DNA from 3 places in the Burkholderia sp. Bp9016 genome. Region 2 is predicted to be linked to each of the others. Evidence: predicted binding sites of a transcription regulator. Region 2 holds the regulator's gene; each other region holds the start of a gene.

Region 1 (3,272 bases), on a different contig from region 2:
TGTGCAGCCCGTCCTGAAACTTGGCGCGCACGTCGCGGCACTGGGCATGCGTTTCTATACGGGACCGATGTTTCCGGCGTCGTATCGCAATAACGTATTCATTGCCGAGCACGGCTCGTGGAATCGCAGCACGAAAGTCGGCTACCGCGTAATGCGCGCCGTCGTGTCGGCGGATGGCAGTCACGCAAGCCAGACGCCATTCATCACGGGCTGGCTGCGTGCGAACGGTACGGTGTGGGGCCGCCCCGCCGACGTGCTGCCGCTACCGGACGGCTCGCTGCTCGTCAGCGACGATTACGCGGGCGCCATCTACCGCGTCACCTATGCGTCACCTTGACGCAGGCGAGGGGTGACCGGGTCCGACCGGGCATCGTAGAATGCGTGCCGGGCCGTGCGCCCGCGCCGGCCTGTCGGGCCGCCCATGCAACGATCATCCGCCGCCACCCATGTCCAGCAGCACCGCACCGTCCCGCCGCTTCCGCTCCAAGACGCTTACCGCCGCCCTCGCCTTCCTGTTCGGATCGCTCGGCGCGCATCGCTTCTACCTGTATGGCTTTCGCGACGTGTACGGCTGGGCGCACCTGCTCGCGACGATCGTCGGCATCCCCGGCTTCCTGCTGCTCGCCGCCACACAGCGCAGCGCCGGCCTCGGCTGGTGGCTCGCGGTGCCCGGCGCGATCTCGCTGCTGGCCGCGTTCCTCGCCGCGCTCGTCTACGGGCTGCGCCCCGACGAAAAATGGGATGCGCAATTCAATGCCGACACCGGCAAGCACAGCCGATCCGGCTGGACAGTGATCTTCATCGTGATCTTCTCGCTGCTGATCGGTGCGTTCCTGCTGATGACCGCGCTCGCGCTGTCGTTCCAGACGTATTTCGAATCGCAAGTCGAAGCAGCAAAGCAGATTTCGCAATAAGCGCCGACGCGCGGGTCAGAACAGGCTCAACTGCGCGTCGTCACGCACCTTCGCACCTGTTGCGCCCGCAACGATGCGCTGCGCGGGCGCCTTGCCCGCCGGTGCGCCGCGAAACTGCGACAGATCCAGGATGCCGTTCGTGCGTTCATTCAACCCGAGCCGCTTGACGGCCTGACGGAAGCGCTGCCGCAACAGGTCGGCCCAGATCCCTTCCCCCTTCATCCGCTTCGAGAAATCCGAGTCGTAGTCCTTCCCGCCGCGCATGTCGCGCACGCGGTTCATGACGCGTTCCGCACGATCGGGGAAATGCGCGGACAGCCAGTTCTTGAACAGCGGCGCTACCTCCCACGGCAGCCGCAGGATGATGTAGCTCGCATGCGTCGCACCGGCATCCGCGCAGGCCTCGAGCACGCGCTCCAGGTCGGGCTCGGTGACGAACGGGATCATCGGTGCAATGCTCACGCCCACCGGCACGCCCGCGTCGCGCAGCGCGCGGATCGTACGCAAGCGGCGCGCCGGGGTCGCCGCTCGCGGCTCCAGCGTGCGCGCGAGATCGGCGTCGAGCGTGGTGATAGTGACCGCAGCCATCACCTGTCCGCGCGCGGCCATCGGCGCGAGCAGATCGAGATCGCGCTCGATCAGCGACGACTTCGTGATCGCTGCGAATGGCAGCCCGTGATCGTGCATCACCTGGATCACGCTGCGCGTGATGCGCAGTTCGCGCTCGACCGGCTGGTATGCATCTGTGTTCACGCCGAGCGCGATGGGTTCGGGCACGTAGCGCTTACGCGAAATCTCGCGTTCGAGCAGTTCGGCCGCGTTGACCTTCGCATAGATGCGGCTCTCGAAATCGAGCCCCGGCGATAAACCGAGATAACTGTGCGTAGGCCGCGCGAAGCAGTAGATGCAACCGTGCTCGCAGCCGCGATACGGATTGAGCGACACGCTGAACGGAATGTCTGGCGACTGGTTGTGCGTCAGGATGCTCTTGGCGCGCTCCTCGAACACCTGCGTGCGCAGCGGCGCGGCCAGATCGGCATCGTCCGATTCGTGCATCCAGCCGTCGTCCACCGTTTCGCGCAGGGTCGTTTCGTAACGGCCCTGCAGGTTGTCGACCGCACCACGCCCCTTGCGGGGCGCGGGCGGTGCTATCGGAAATTCGTTGTCGGACAGACCGTCCATGCGCTCACCCATTCGCCTGCACCCAATACTGTATATTTATACAGTATTGGGTGCAGCGTGCCAAGGGCGCGATATGTGGACCGACAGGCAGTCCGAAGCCGGGCCGCCGCAGCGGTCATTCGCCGACTGAAATCGTCAGCGTCTCCTTGATTTCCTCCATCACGACATAGCTCTTCGACTGTACCGCGCCGGGCAATTGCAGCAGGATGTCGCCGAGCAGCTTGCGATAGTCGGCCATCTCGCCGATCCGCGCCTTGATCAGGTAGTCGAAATCGCCCGACACGAGATGGCACTCGAGCACCTCGTCGATCTTCATCACTTCGCGGCGAAACTGCTCGAACATGTTGCCACCCTTGTGGCCGAGCGTGATCTCGACGAATACCAGCAGCGCCGCGCCGAGCTGGCCCGGATCGACGCGCGCGTGATAGCCGGTGATGACGCCGTCCCGCTCCATGCGCCGCACGCGTTCGATGCACGGCGTCACGGTCAGTCCGACCTGTTCCGCGAGGTCCTTCATCGCCATCCGGCCGTCTTCCTGAAGCAGTTTCAGGATGCGCCGGTCGAGCTTGTCGAGGGAGCGTACTGGCTGGCGTTGCGTTCTCATTTGTTTCTTCTGAAAACCTGAAAAATACGATAACAAAACCTACACATTCGACAATACCATAGCTCAAAAAACTAGATCAGCTAGAGGTTACACGGAGCCGCGGGTGCGCCCGGCCTCGACCTGATCCCTTCCATCTGGAGCAGCTATGCGAGTCGTCATTCTGGGCAGCGGTGTGGTGGGCGTGGCAAGCGCGTATTACCTCGCGCGCGCCGGTCATGAAGTCACGGTGATCGACCGGGAGGCCGGCCCCGCGCTCGAGACGAGCTTCGCGAACGCGGGCCAGATCTCGCCCGGCTATGCCGCGCCGTGGGCCGCTCCCGGCGTGCCGCTGAAGGCCGTCAAGTGGATGTTCGAGAAGCATGCTCCGCTCGCGATCCGCCTCGACGGCACGCGCTTCCAGTTGCAGTGGATGTGGCAGATGCTGCGCAACTGCACGGCCGAGCGCTATGCGGTCAACAAGGGCCGCATGGTCCGCCTCGCCGAATACAGCCGCGATTGCCTGCAGGCGCTGCGCGCCGACACCGGCATCCAGTACGAAGGTCGCACGGGCGGCACGCTGCAGTTGTTCCGCA
Region 2 (3,272 bases):
AGGTAGTTCCAGCGTGCGCCGCCCGACGTCTTCGGGTTCGGCGTGACGATCGAGATACCCGGCTTGGTCAGGTCGTCCCAGTCCTTGATCCCCTTCGGGTTGCCCTTGCGCACCAGGAACACGATCGTCGACGTGTACGGCGACGCGTTGTCCGGCAGGCGCTTTTGCCAGTCCTTGTTGATGAGCCCCTTGTTCGCGAGCGCGTCGATGTCGTACGCGAGCGCCAACGTGACGACGTCGGCCTGCAGGCCGTCGAGCACCGAGCGCGCCTGCGCACCCGAGCCGCCGTGCGACTGCTTGAAGTTGACCGTCTCGCCCGTCTTCGCCTTCCACTCCTTGCCGAACGCCTGGTTGAAGTCCTGATACAGCTCGCGCGTCGGGTCGTACGACACGTTCAGGAACGTCGTATCGGCCTGGGCATGCGTCGCGACGCCCAGCGCCGCCGCCGCGCCCAGCGCGAGTGTTGCGATCAGGCGGCCCACTCCGCCCGCCAGCCCCGTATTGCGCTTCGCCATCCTTGGTTCTCCAGTGTTGTCGGTATTGCGATGTCGAGCCAGTCTAACGAACGGGTTACATGATTAAAAATAATCGTTCTTCATTTTTTAATACTCAAAAGTGCTAACGCATACTGGACGGACGGTTGCGGCAGACGAACCGGCGTCCGGACGTCGCGACATCGCGCCGGAATCGGCGCGATCGCGTCGAACCTCAAGTAACACTTGAAATTCGCGGAGTACTGTATAAAAATACAGCTCACTGTCTATCCATACAGTTCAGCCATGACCAAACTCACTGCCCGTCAGCAGCAAGTGTTCGACTTGATCCGCCGCGCGATCGAGCGCTCCGGATTCCCGCCCACGCGCGCCGAGATCGCGGCCGAACTGGGTTTCAGCTCGCCGAATGCAGCCGAGGAACATCTGCGTGCGCTGGCGCGCAAGGGCGTGATCGAGCTGGCCGCCGGCGCCTCGCGCGGCATCCGCCTGCTCGGCCTCGACGACGCACCGCACCAGTTCACGCTGCCGCATGCCGGCCTGATGCAACTGTCGCTGCCGCTTGTCGGCCGCGTCGCGGCCGGTAGCCCGATCCTCGCGCAGGAACATATCTCGCAGCATTACGCATGCGATCCCGCGCTGTTCACCAGCAAGCCGGACTACCTGCTGAAGGTCCGCGGCCTGTCGATGCGCGATGCCGGCATTCTCGATGGCGATTTGCTCGCGGTGCAGAAGCGCACCGAAGCGAAGGACGGCCAGATCATCGTCGCGCGTCTGGGCGACGACGTCACGGTCAAGCGCCTGATGCGCCGGCCCGGCGGCCTCGAGCTGATCGCGGAGAACCCGGATTACGAAAACATCTTCGTCAAGGCCGGCAGCGCGGAGTTTGCGCTGGAAGGCATCGCCGTCGGGCTGATCCGCTCGGGCGAACTCTGACAATCAGTCTCGCTGAGGAGAACTCCATGGAACGCCTTGCCCGTCTGCTGCCTTTCCGTCAATTCGGTCGCCTGCGTCACCTGCGCGGCCGCACGCCCTGCGCGCCGCTGTCCGCTGCAGCGCCCGTGGCGAGCCAAGAAGTCGCAGTTGAACGGCAGGCGTCGCTGCTGCCGTCAGCGCTGCCCGCGTTTGCACGGGTATCGCTGAACGCGGGCCTGAATCACGCCGAGCCGGCGCGCCGCGCGCCCGTGCGCGTGTATCACGGCCGGTCGCGGCTGATCATGGTCGGCACGATCGACGCCGTGTGCCGGATGATCGATCGCTGCATCGCAGAGGAACGATCAGCCCAGCAAGGCGGTCTCTGATTGCGGAACCTGTCCGCACCGGAGGCATCGTGACTGAATCGCCGGGCCGCACGTCGCGGCTCAAACCCTTGCTGATCGTCGCGCTGGCCGTCGTCGTCATTGCGGCGATCGGCTACGCGTACGCATCGCCGTACGTCGCGCTCGGTCGCCTGAAATCGGCGATCGACGCGCGCGATGCGCAAGCGGTCAGTGAGTATGTCGATTTCCCGTCCCTGCGCATCAGCCTGAAGCAGCAAGTCACGGAAGAGTTGATGCGCCGGATCGACTCGGTCAAAAAGAACAATCCGTTCGCGGTGATCGGCGCATTGATCGGGTCCGCATTGATCGGCCCGCTGGTCGACGCATATGCGACACCGGAAGGCGTGGCGGCGCTGATGAGTGGCATACCGCCGCGAGGCAATCCGGGCGAACGCCCGCCTGAATGGTCTGGTCCGCCTCCGGGCACGACTGCTGGCAATGAACCGGCCGCGCCGGCGAGCGCACCCGCACCCGGCAGCAACGCCGCTCCCCCTGCTGCTACGGCACCGGCGCCGTCGTCCGCACCGGCCGGTGCGAGCAATGCAGGCCATCCGCAGCAAACGAGCGCCGGCTACCGGAATATCGATGAATTTGTCGTGACCTACCAGCGCAGCGGCGACGGCACACGCTATGCGGCGATCTTTCATCGCTTCGGTCTATTCTCGTGGAAGCTGTCCGAGATCGACCTGCACGCGTAATCGATCGCAATCGATGTGCATGCCGCCGATACGGCACAGCGCGTGACCGACGTGAATCGCCGGTCGAGTCAGTCGGTCACGTCATCATTGCGTCACTTGCCGCTCGTGGTCGCCGCTTCGCGCTCGCGCGCAATCTCGGCCTTTTGCTCTTCGGCCGACGAACACGCAACCAGAATGCTGCAGTTCACGCGATCGAGCAGTTGCGTGTTGCCCGACCCCATCCACCATCTCGACAACCCGCTGCGGCACCGATGGCCGACGACGACGAGATCCGCCTGCAATTCGGTTGCGAGATTCGCGATTTCGTCGATCGGATAACCGAACGCGAAATGGCCTTCGGCCTGAACGCCGCGCTCGCGCAGCCAGTTCACGCCTTCCTGCAGAATCTCGCGGGCCGTTTCCTCGAAACGGCCGCATGCGACGTCGGTCAGCAGACCCGCGCTCTGGGCGATGCTCGAGCGCATGTCGACGACCGACAGCAAATGCGTTTCCGCCTTCAGATCCAGCGCGAGATTGGCGCCGCACCGCAATGCCTTGCGCCCTTCGAGCGTGCCGTCGTAGCACAGCAGAATCTTGTTGTAGCAAGCCATGAAGCCTCCCTATCGCGAATACGTACCGATGCATTCATCATGGTGCGCCGCAATTCCGGATGCAAGGGATGGAAAACGCTGATTCGCCCCGCATGGCGGGTCGGCGATGATGCAGTGCACGATCCATGCAGGCAATCGCCGTGCCGCGCGCGGCATGCCCTGAAGAGACGCAGC
Region 3 (3,272 bases), on a different contig from region 2:
CACGTCGACGGTGATCGCAATCGTCGCGGGCGCGCTGGCCGGCTTCGTCACCGGCTGGCTCAACGTGCGCCTGAAGATCATGGATCTGCTCGCCAGTATCCTGATGATGATCGCGCTCTACTCGGTGAACCTGCGGATCATGGGCCGGCCGAACGTGCCGCTCATCACCGAGCCGACGATCTTCACCGTGCTGCAACCCGACTGGATGCCCGACTACGTGCTGCGCCCGGCGCTGCTCGCGATCGTCGTGGTGGCCGCGAAACTCGGCCTCGACTGGTTCTTCTCGTCGCAACTCGGCCTCGCGATGCGCGCGACCGGCGCGAACCCGCGGATGGCGCGTGCGCAAGGCATCGCGACGGGCCGCGCGACGCTTGCCGGGATGGCACTGTCGAACGCGCTCGTCGCGCTCGCCGGTGCGCTCTTCGCGCAGACGCAGGGCGGCGCCGACATCTCGATGGGGATCGGCACGATCGTGATCGGGCTGGCCGCCGTGATCATCGGCGAGACGCTGCTGCCGGCACGCCGGCTCGTGCTGACGACGCTCGCCGTCGTGCTCGGCGCGATCGTCTACCGCTTCTTCATCGCGCTGGCGCTGAACAGCGAATTCATCGGCCTGAAGGCGCAGGACCTGAACCTCGTGACGGCCGCGCTCGTCACGATCGCGCTGGTGTTGCCGGCGACGCGCAAGAAGCTGTTCGCGCGCAAGAACGGAGGGGCATGACATGCTGTCCGCACAAGACCTGAAACTCACGTTCAACCCCGGCACGCCGATCGAGACGCGCGCGCTGCGCGGGCTGTCGCTCGAGATTCCCGACGGCCAGTTCGTCGCGGTGATCGGCTCGAATGGCGCCGGCAAGTCGACCTTCCTCAATGCGGTCAGCGGCGACCAGCGAGTCGATTCGGGGCGCATCGCGATCGACGGCACGGACGTCACGCGCCAGCCCGCGTGGGACCGCGCGCACCTCGTCGCACGCGTGTTCCAGGACCCGATGGCCGGCACTTGCGAGGCGCTGACGATCGAGGAGAACATGGCGCTCGCGATGGCGCGTGGTGCGCGGCGCGGTTTTCGTGCGGCGCTCGACCGGCCGTCGCGCGAGCTGTTCCGCGACAAGCTGCGTCTGCTGAACCTCGGGCTGGAAAACCGGCTGACCGACCGGATCGGGCTGCTGTCGGGCGGGCAGCGGCAGGCGGTGAGTCTGCTGATGGCATCGCTGCGTCCGTCGCGGATCCTGCTGCTCGACGAGCACACGGCCGCGCTCGATCCGAAGACGGCCGCGTTCGTGCTGGAGCTGACCGCGCGCATCGTCGCCGAGAGCAAGCTGACGACGATGATGGTCACGCACAGCATGCGGCAGGCGCTCGACTACGGCGACCGCACGGTGATGCTGCACCAGGGGCAGGTCGTGCTCGACGTGTCGGGCGACCAGCGCAAGGGGCTCGACGTGCCGGACCTGCTGCAGATGTTCGAGAAGGTGCGCCACGAGCAGCTCGACGACGATGCGCTGCTGCTCGGCTGACGCGCGACAGGCGGATCGGCGCGGTGTGCGGTGCGGGCATCGTGCCGGTTTGCTTGCCGGACCGCCGGCGCGATCCGGTTTCGCCGGCGTCGCCCGGGCCGGGGTGGGGGGCGTTCGGCCGGTGCGAGCCGGCCACGCCCGGGCCGGTTCGCCTTGAGATGACAGGCACGCCGGCTTTTCTTCCGCGGTTCATCTGACGAAATACTGGTTTCATACCAGTACTGTGCGACGCGGGCGCATTGCCATATACTGTATATCCATACAGTTGTGGGTGGCGTCATGCTCGCATCCTCCATTTCTCCCGAATCCCTTCATCCGTCGTTGTGGCGCGGCTCGCAGCTCGCGCGCGGCGGTCAGCGCACGATCGACACGGGCTTTGCGCCGTTGTCGGCCGAGCTGCCGGGCGGCGGCTGGCCGGTCGGCGGGCTCGTCGAACTGCTGGCAGCGCAGCCGGGCAGCGGCGAGATGCGGCTGCTCGCGCCGGCACTCGCGCGCACTGTTAGCGCGCGGCGTCCGCTGGCGCTCGTCGCGCCGCCGCAGTCGCCGCATGCGACCGCGCTCGCCAGTCTAGGCGTGCCGTCCGACGCGCTGCTGTGGCTGCGCACCGGCAACCGCGCCGATGCGTTGTGGGCCGCCGAGCAGGCGCTCAGGACGGGCTGCTGCGGTGCGCTGCTGCTCTGGCAGGACGCGCGCCCCGATGCGTTGCGGCGCCTGCATCTCGCGGCCGCGCGCACCGGCGACATGCTGTTCGTGATGCTGCGCCCGCTGTCGGCAGCACGCCAGCCGTCGCCGGCCGTGCTGCGCGTCGCGCTGTATCCGGTGCCGGGCGGCGTATCGCTCGACATCGTCAAGCGTCGCGGGCCCGCGCGCAGCGAGCCGCTTACGCTCGATTTGCCGTCGCCCATCGTGGAGAGCCGCTATGCGCGTCTTGCTCGGCATCCATCTGCCGCGCCTGCCGCTCGACGTGTGCGCCCCGCCGCCGTCTGACGCTGCGGCCGGCGATGCCGGCTGTGCGGTGCTCCAGCAGGGCGTCGTGCTGATTGCCGACGCGCCGGCGCGCGGGCAGGGCGTGCGTGCGGGCATGAAGCGCGGCGGCGTGCTGACGCTTGCGCCCGATACGCGGCTCGTCGAACGCGATCCCGCGCGCGAGACCGATGCGCTGCGCGCGGTCGCGCTCGCGTTGCTGCGTTTCTCGCCGTGCGTCGCGCTCGACGACGAAGCCACGCTGATCGTCGACGTCGGCCCGAGCCTGCGCCTGTTCGGCGGCCTGCCGTCGCTGTGCCGCCAGGTGCGCGCGACGCTCGCTGCGCTCGGTTATGCGGCGCGCTTGTCCGCCGCGCCGACCGGGCGCGGCGCGTGGCTGCTCGCACGCACGTCGGCGCGCGCCCGCATCCGGCGTCGCGTGGCCGCGCCGGCCTCGCTCGTTCGTGCGCTCGATCGCTTGCCGTGCGTGCTGTTGCCCGAGGCGCGCCCGTATGCGGGCTGGCTCGACGGCCTCGGTTGCCGCACGCTTGCCGATCTGCGTCGCCTGCCGCGCGCGGGGCTGCAGCGTCGTTGCGGCCCCGCGCTGCTGGCCGCGCTCGATCGCGCATACGGCGATGCGGTCGAACCGCTTGCGTGGATGGCGGTGCCGCCGGTGTTCGACGTGCGGCTCGAATTGCCGGAGCGCGTCGAATACGCGGAAGCCGTGCTGTTCGCCGCACGGCGGCTCGTCGTGCAGTTGTGCGGGTGGCTGGCCGCGCGACAGTTGTCGCT

Evidence for each region. Region 2 encodes LexA, which represses DNA repair genes until DNA is damaged. Its sites were predicted from a motif close to ACTGTATNNNNATACAGT; they were not measured.
Region 1: DIE13_RS22405 (PA0069 family radical SAM protein) is a predicted target of LexA. The motif match lies at 2,124-2,141, and genes of this name have one in related genera.
Region 3: imuA (translesion DNA synthesis-associated protein ImuA) is a predicted target of LexA. The motif match lies at 1,766-1,783, and genes of this name have one in related genera.

What each region holds. Positions count from the first base shown of each region.
Region 1 covers NZ_QTPY01000018.1:150,762-154,033, forward strand. The annotation lists gene DIE13_RS22395 (PQQ-dependent sugar dehydrogenase) at 1-337, shown strand, start outside; gene DIE13_RS22400 (NINE protein) at 447-914, shown strand; gene DIE13_RS22405 (PA0069 family radical SAM protein) at 930-2,108, opposite strand; gene DIE13_RS22410 (Lrp/AsnC ligand binding domain-containing protein) at 2,212-2,700, opposite strand; gene DIE13_RS22415 (D-amino acid dehydrogenase) at 2,846-3,272, shown strand, end outside.
Region 2 covers NZ_QTPY01000002.1:141,286-144,557, forward strand. The annotation lists gene DIE13_RS03015 (sulfate ABC transporter substrate-binding protein) at 1-515, opposite strand, end outside; gene lexA (transcriptional repressor LexA) at 780-1,427, shown strand; gene DIE13_RS03030 (hypothetical protein) at 1,454-1,792, shown strand; gene DIE13_RS03035 (DUF2939 domain-containing protein) at 1,822-2,508, shown strand; gene DIE13_RS03040 (universal stress protein) at 2,601-3,098, opposite strand.
Region 3 covers NZ_QTPY01000010.1:166,231-169,502, forward strand. The annotation lists gene DIE13_RS14675 (ABC transporter permease) at 1-721, shown strand, start outside; gene DIE13_RS14680 (ABC transporter ATP-binding protein) at 723-1,517, shown strand; gene imuA (translesion DNA synthesis-associated protein ImuA) at 1,797-2,504, shown strand; gene DIE13_RS14690 (DNA polymerase Y family protein) at 2,437-3,272, shown strand, end outside.